Regions from separate parts of the Streptomyces sp. NPDC019224 genome, predicted to be linked through region 2. Evidence: riboswitches for the same ligand, from Rfam matches in the RefSeq annotation. Region 2 holds a riboswitch; each other region holds the start of a gene.
The links. Region 2 has a riboswitch for cyclic di-AMP ahead of ABZ564_RS14920 (transglycosylase family protein). Riboswitches for the same ligand answer to the same signal wherever they lie in the genome.
Positions count from the first base shown of each region.

Region 1: it holds a riboswitch for cyclic di-AMP, as region 2 does, so the genes downstream of both, ABZ564_RS19350 (C40 family peptidase) here and ABZ564_RS14920 (transglycosylase family protein) in region 2, are expected to answer to the same signal.
Region 3: it holds a riboswitch for cyclic di-AMP, as region 2 does, so the genes downstream of both, ABZ564_RS03825 (M23 family metallopeptidase) here and ABZ564_RS14920 (transglycosylase family protein) in region 2, are expected to answer to the same signal.

Region 1 covers NZ_JBEYCF010000028.1:43,212-45,464, reverse strand. The annotation lists gene ABZ564_RS19355 (ATP-binding protein) at 123-554, shown strand; gene ABZ564_RS19350 (C40 family peptidase) at 587-1,060, opposite strand; cyclic di-AMP (ydaO/yuaA leader) riboswitch at 1,064-1,260, opposite strand; partial or broken gene ABZ564_RS19345 (prevent-host-death protein) at 1,703-1,801, shown strand; gene ABZ564_RS19340 (ABC transporter permease) at 1,870-2,253, opposite strand, start outside.
Region 2 covers NZ_JBEYCF010000019.1:25,505-27,757, forward strand. The annotation lists gene ABZ564_RS14915 (transglycosylase family protein) at 1-831, shown strand, start outside; cyclic di-AMP (ydaO/yuaA leader) riboswitch at 1,130-1,298, shown strand; gene ABZ564_RS14920 (transglycosylase family protein) at 1,303-2,037, shown strand.
Region 3 covers NZ_JBEYCF010000004.1:22,977-25,229, reverse strand. The annotation lists gene ABZ564_RS03830 (PP2C family protein-serine/threonine phosphatase) at 1-535, shown strand, start outside; cyclic di-AMP (ydaO/yuaA leader) riboswitch at 747-900, shown strand; gene ABZ564_RS03825 (M23 family metallopeptidase) at 912-2,075, shown strand; gene ABZ564_RS03820 (aldo/keto reductase) at 2,238-2,253, shown strand, end outside.

The DNA of each region.
Region 1 (2,253 bases), on a different contig from region 2:
GACAGATATATGCATATCTTGGTGGATCGCCGCCGCGGAGGGCAGCATCAATGGCAATCTGGCGCGAAGCACAACCGGACCGCTCGCCGGCCCGGTACCGGGTGGGAAAGGGACGGCTCGCCATGGCAGACCATCAAGAAGCACGTGTCACTCTGCCGAGCGAGCCGGTCTCGGTCTCCGCGGCCCGGAAGTACGTGGCCCGGGTCCTGGCGGAGTGGGGCCTGCCCGACGACGCGGAGACCGCCGACACCGTGCGCCTCATCATCTCGGAGCTGGCCACCAACGCCGTCCTGCACACCTTCGGACAGTCGCCCACCTTCACCGTGGACCTGCGTCTGGAGCGGGAGGAGCAGCTGCGCCTCGGTGTGACGGACAGCCATCCCCGCCGGCCCCAGCGGCTGCCCGCCGCCGTCCAGCAGGACAACGGGCGGGGCATGGTCATCATCCGCTCGCTGGCCAAGGAGTACGGCGGCCGGCTGACCGTCACACCCACCGCCGACGGCGGCAAGACCGTCTGGGTGGCCCTCCCGTGGCAGGTCCCCGTCCAGCCCTGAGGCGGGCCGGGACCGGTCGGCAGGCGCACGCCTCAGCTCACCCGGCCGTAGTGGACGCTCCTGGTCCAGATCCTCTCCAGGCGGACCACGGCGCCGGCCTTCGGCGAGTGCCAGATCCTCCCGCTGCCGGCGTAGATGCCCACGTGGTAGACGCTGCGCCCGGAATGGAAGAAGACCAGGTCGCCTCGTTGCCGTTGGGACGCCGAGATGTGCCTGGTCCTGTTGTACTGCTGCTGGGCCGTCCGGGGGAGTTTCTTGCCGGCCTTCTTGAACGAGTAGAGCGTCAGCCCCGAACAGTCGAAGCTGCCGGGTCCGGTGGCGCCCCAGCGATAGGGCGCCCCCTTCTTCGACGCCGCGATCTTCAGCGCCTTCATCGCATGGCCGGCCGCCTGCGCCTCGGACGCGGCGCCGGGGACGAACAGCGTGCCGCCGACGGCGGCGAGAGTCATGACCGAGGCCGTCGTGGCCCGGGCGAGCAGAGACGGGACATGAACCTGCGCACTCATGCGCAACCCTTCGTCAGCCGCCTGTGAAGGATGACCTGTCGGGTTCGGGCTGGCGAAGTTGCCCGGCCGCGCGCGGCGGCTTCACCCCGAGGGACAGCCGGAGATCCGGCGGTCCCGTAGTGCTCGGGTCCTCCACTCCTGCCGATCCACTCCTGTCGACCAGGCATCCGGACGGCGGCAGGACTCGGCGTCCGCCCGGACCGCCCCGCCGCGGCGGCGGGGGCTTGTCGTCCCAGGGATCTTGACTCACCTCGTGCCGGATTTCCGAGGTGAAACGGCCATAAGTGAAGACCGGTACGGATAGCCCGTTCAGGTGGACAGGCGCCGTTCCACCGCCCTGCCCCGCTCCCGCGGCCATGCCGGTACCAGCGGCGTCGCGGAGGAAGCCGCCCCGCGCGCATCACGGACAGGCAAATCGAGCCGTCGCTCGTGAGGGGGAACGCCTACGCCGAACGAGCGAGGAAATCCTGTGCACCCGTCGGGCGTGTCGTCATGACCGGGTGCGTCAACTCGGGGGAGCCGGCGGCAGGGTGACCCGGGCCGCCCGCCGCTCGCCGTCCAGCACCCGGAGCGCCCGGGTCAACGTGGTGCTGTGGAGGTGTGTTTCACCGCGCCGGTGCATCAGCGCGAGTGCGTCCCCGTTCGGTCTCCTCGATCGGCGCCGCCCCGTCCGCTCCCGGCGAACGGCACCGCTTCGGCATCGCCGCGGAGCATCGCGGGCACCACGGGCGGGACGACTGACCCTTCGTACGCAACCGTGCGCCCCCGTCCGCTGGGACGGGGGCGCACGACGGTGGTGTGCGGGAGGATCAGCCCGCCGGCACGGGCTCCCGCCCGGCGGCGACCGGCGAGGTGTCCGGCGCCGCGATCCCGCGGCGGCCGCCGATGAGTACGGCGGCCAGTCCGAGCACCGCCCACGCGCCGAGCGTCAGAGCCGCCCCGCCCGCCGCGGCGCCGTCGAAGAACGCCACCGATCGCAGCAGTGATCCGCCCGCGCCGGGCGGCAGCAGCTGACCGAGCGCGCCGATCGGCCGGGGAAGGAGCTCGGGGGCGCTGGTGACTCCGGAGAACGGGTTGCCCAGGAACACCATGAGCAGGGCGCCGATGCCGATGCCCGGTGCCCCGATCAGGGCGGCGAGCCCCGCCACCGGCGCGCCGATGGCGAGCACGGTCAGGGCGATCGATCCGGCCTC
Region 2 (2,253 bases):
GCCGAGCGCGCCGACCTCGCCAGCCGCTCGCAGCAGATCGCGGTGGCCGAGAAGGTCCTGGCGGACAAGGGCCCGAATGCGTGGCCCAGCTGCGCGGTGATCTCCGGGCTCGGCAAGAGCACGGGCGCGGCGGACGTCGACCCGGGCGGCGAGGACTCCGACGCGCCCCCCCGGAGCGCGGAAGCGGGCCTGGACGCCGGGCTCGGCGCCGATCCGGTGGACGACGCCTCGTCGGGCTCGTCCGCCACCTCCTCGGACGAGGCGGCCGGCGGGACGGCCGCCGCCAAGGGTGCCGCCGAGAGCAAGGGCGAGCACGCGGGCGGGAGCGCGGAGAAGTCCGCGGGCAAGGGCGCCGGGGCCGGTGCGTCCGCCTCCCCGTCCGCCGGGTCCTCCGCAGGCGCCTCCACCGCTCCGGCCGCCGACCCCTCCGGTTCGTCCGGCCTGTCCGCCGGCGCGTCGGACGGTGCGCGGGAGAAGGGCGGCAAGCACCGGGGCGCCCCGGCCGCCGACGAGACCACCGGGGCGGAGGGCGGCCGCGACATGGGGCGGCACGCCTCGCGGGGTGACGGTGAGGCACGCGACGGCGCGGCGCGGCCGGCTGACGACACGTACACCGTCCGGCCGGGCGACAACCTCTGGGCGATCGCCGACGCGCAGGACCTGCCGGGCGGCTGGCCCGAGCTGTACGAGGCGAACAAGGCCGAGGTGGGGTCCGACCCGGACCTCATCCTGCCCGGTCAGGACCTCGACCTCGGCCTGGACGGCCAGAACCCCGAGCCCGGCCCCGACCTGGACGGCCAGAACCCCCAGCCCGGCCAGGACGCCCGCTGAGAGCGGCCCGACGAGTAGCTGAGAGCCCCTGAGGTTTGGGGGTTTATGAGGCCCATGTCCCACTTCTGATCGAGTGAGACATGGGTCTCTTCGCGTGAACTGTCGCTTCTTGTCCGGGAGGTCCTGCCGCATCCGTTCCGACCTGCACAAATGAGGGTTCATCGGATGCTCGTGCGGCATGATTATCCGGTATGTCCATCTTTGAATATGAGGGTTGGGTGTGATTACCGTCGGAGCCGCTCGCACCGCGGGCCCCGTCGACCGTCACGCCGAATCCTGCCGTCGGTCGGAGGGAACAGACGCGAAAGCGCCGTAGGCAGGAGCGGGGGACCCAGGTAGGCGCTGGGCCGGATCGTCGGGAGACGCATCAGGACCGGCTAGGGGTGAAGCCGCGCCAGGAGCGCGGCCGGGCAACTCACTTGGCCCGAACCCGACAGCTCACCTCGCAGGCGTCGGTGAGGAGAAGTCTCGATGCTGCTCAACAGCAAGGGCAACAAGCACCGCCGCCCGTCCAGGGTCGTCCGTATCGCCACGCTCGCCGGTGTCGCCGGTGCCGCCGTCGCCGTGCCGCTGATGGGCGCGACCGGCGCCTCCGCCGCCTCCGTCGCCACGTGGGACGCCGTCGCCCAGTGCGAATCCGGTGGCAACTGGTCCATCAACACCGGCAACGGCTACTACGGCGGCCTGCAGTTCTCCCAGTCCAGCTGGGCCGCCGCCGGCGGTACGCAGTACGCGCCCCGCGCGGACCTGGCCACCAAGGCCCAGCAGATCGCCACCGCCGAGAAGCTCCTCGACATGCAGGGTCCGGGCGCCTGGGGCTGCGCAGGCGCCGGCAACCTGACCAACGACGGTGTCGACCCGGGCGTCGACACCGGCTCCGGTGCCGCGAAGCAGGAGGCCGCTCCGAAGCAGGAGGCCGCTCCGAAGCAGGAGGCCGCCCCGAAGCAGGCCGAGCGCACCGAGGCCCCCGCCACCAACCGTTCGGACCGCTCGGACGCCCCGAAGAAGACGGTCACCACCCCGACCGGCGAGAAGGTCGCCAAGGGTGACGGCGAGTACAAGGTCGTCGCCGGTGACTCGCTGAGCGGGATCGCCGCCGAGCACGACGTCAAGGGCGGCTGGGAGCAGCTGTTCAAGCTGAACAAGGACATCGTCGAGGACGCCGACCTGATCTACCCGGGTCAGCAGCTCCACCTGACGAAGTAGCCGCGATCCCTCCTCGCTGATCGCTCAGGCCGCCCCGGCCCGGCGCGCACCCTCCCCCCGTGCGTTGCCGGGCCGGGGCACGCCGCGTTCGGTGGTGACCGCTTCCCGGCTGCTTCCGTTCGGCCGCCGACCGGTCCCGATCGTTCAACTGTTGTAGTTACTGGTCAGTAAATATCTGGCAGTTCGCACCGGTATGCCCGCTCTTGGGTCCTTTTT
Region 3 (2,253 bases), on a different contig from region 2:
GGCGCAGCGACTGGAGCGTGCGCTGGCGCGCGAGTCGACCCGGGGTGGCGGCTTCGACGCGTTCGAGGAGTTCGTCACCGCCGTGCTGGCGGAGATCCCGCCGGGCGGTGGGTCGGTGCGGATCGTGAACCGCGGCCACCCCGATCCGCTGCTGCTGCACGGGGGCGGGGCGGTGGAGGCCCTGGCGCCCTCGGAGCCGGCGCTGCCGCTGGGCATGGGCCTGGGTGCGCGGCCGGACCGCTCGGACGAGTGGGAGCTGCCGGCCGGCGGGACGCTCCTGCTCTACACGGACGGCCTGTCCGAGGCACGCGACGCCGACGGGGTCTTCTACGAGCCGGCGGAGCGGCTGCGCGGGCGCCTCTTTCCCGGGCCCGAGGAGCTGCTGTCCGCGCTGACCGAGGACGTACGGCTGCATGCGGGAGGCGAGTTGACGGACGACATGGCGCTGCTCGCGGTCACGCGGCCGACGAAGGGCGGGCCCGACCGGCGCAGGACGGTGAAGCTCGTCAAGCCGGGTGCCACCCTGCGTAACTGAAAGGCGTCGCTCCGCATAACGTTTGACGCAACGTCAGAAAACGGGTAAGGGGTGAGGGCCGGTCAACTCGCCCGATTCCGCCCGGTTACGTCCCGCAAAGTCCAGGCCAAAGACGTGAACGATCAGTGGGAACGGCTTGGAATCGGAGCCGTCTGTCTATTAACGTTCGATAACGCAGCGCGGTTGTCCCAGCCGTCGTCAGTGGCGGCACCGTGCGCGAGCGCCGAATTCCGCAAGGGAACCGGGGAACCATCAATATGGGGTGAATCGGGCATCTCTGTCTTCACGAGAGGCGGAGGGACCCGTAGGAGACCTTCCTGCTCCGAACCCGTCAGCTAACCCGGTAGGCGAGAAGGAAGGAAAGGAGTGCGCCCGCGTGGCGTCCAACAAGCCTGCCCCCGAATCCCCCTCCCGGTTCGTGCCCGAGTACGGCGCCGACTTCGCGAACGGCCCCGGCACCGCGTACATCCCGGAATACGGGAGCGACTACGCGACCGATCGGGGCAACGGCTACGACACCGGTTCCACCGGCGGCTTCCGCGCCGATGAGGCCGCCTCCGAGCGGGCCTGGGAGGAATGGAACCCCACGGAGGAGTCCGTCCGCCCCGTCCGCGGCAAGCACCGTGTCGCCAAGCAGCGCAATGGTCTGGCCCGTAGCTCCACCGTCCTCGGCGTCGGTGTCATCGCGGCCGTCGGTGCGGGCGGCATGGCCACCGCGCAGAGCAAACCGCCGGTCTCCATTTCTCTTCCCGATTCCATCGCGGACAATCTCCCCGACGCCAAGTCCCTTCCCGGCGTAGGGGCGTTGTTCTCCGACGAGACCGAGGCCGAGGCCGAAACCCCCGCCGTCGCTGCCGCCCCGCTGACCACCGCCGGCATCACCACCGCCGAGGCCGAGCAGGGCACCACGGACGCCGGCGAGGCGCTGCGCGCCCGCATCCTCCAGCAGGCCGAGCAGCAGCAGGGCGCCGCCGACGCCGAGGCCAAGGCCGCCGAGGAGAAGGCCGCGGCGGAGAAGGCCGCCGCCGAGGCGAAGAAGCAGCAGGACGAGGCGGAGGCCAAGGCCGCCGCCGAGAAGAAGAAGGCGGAGGAGGAGGCGAAGAAGAAGGCCGAGGCCCTGCGCCTGGCCAAGCTCGCCGCCAGCTACGCCATTCCCACGTCCTCGTACACGATCACCTCGACGTTCGGCGAGGCCGGCTCGATGTGGTCCTCCGGCTACCACACGGGCCTCGACTTCGCGGCGCCGACCGGTACCCCGATCAAGGCCGTCCACACCGGCACCATCAAGTCGGCCGGCTGGTCCGGCTCCTACGGCTACCGCACGGTGCTGGAGCTGGAGGACGGGACCGAGCTGTGGTTCTGCCACCAGTCCTCGATCGGTGTCACCGTCGGCCAGAAGGTCACCACCGGCGACACCATCGGCCGCGTCGGCGCGACCGGCAATGTGACCGGCCCGCACCTCCACCTGGAGGTCCACACGCCGGACGGCACCGGCATCGACCCGATGGCCTGGCTGCGCGCCCGCGGCATGACCGTCTGAGGTCTCCGCGGCCCTCGTCGAACCCCGCCCGTTCCCCCCTCGCGGTCCTCCGAACCCCGGCAGCCCTGACGCACACCCCCCGACGCCAGGGCTGCCGGTCCGCCCTCGGTCGGATGTATACGGCATGGAATATGTGGGTGGCCGGAGACCGTTGTGCCACCCATGACTTCTCTGCGCA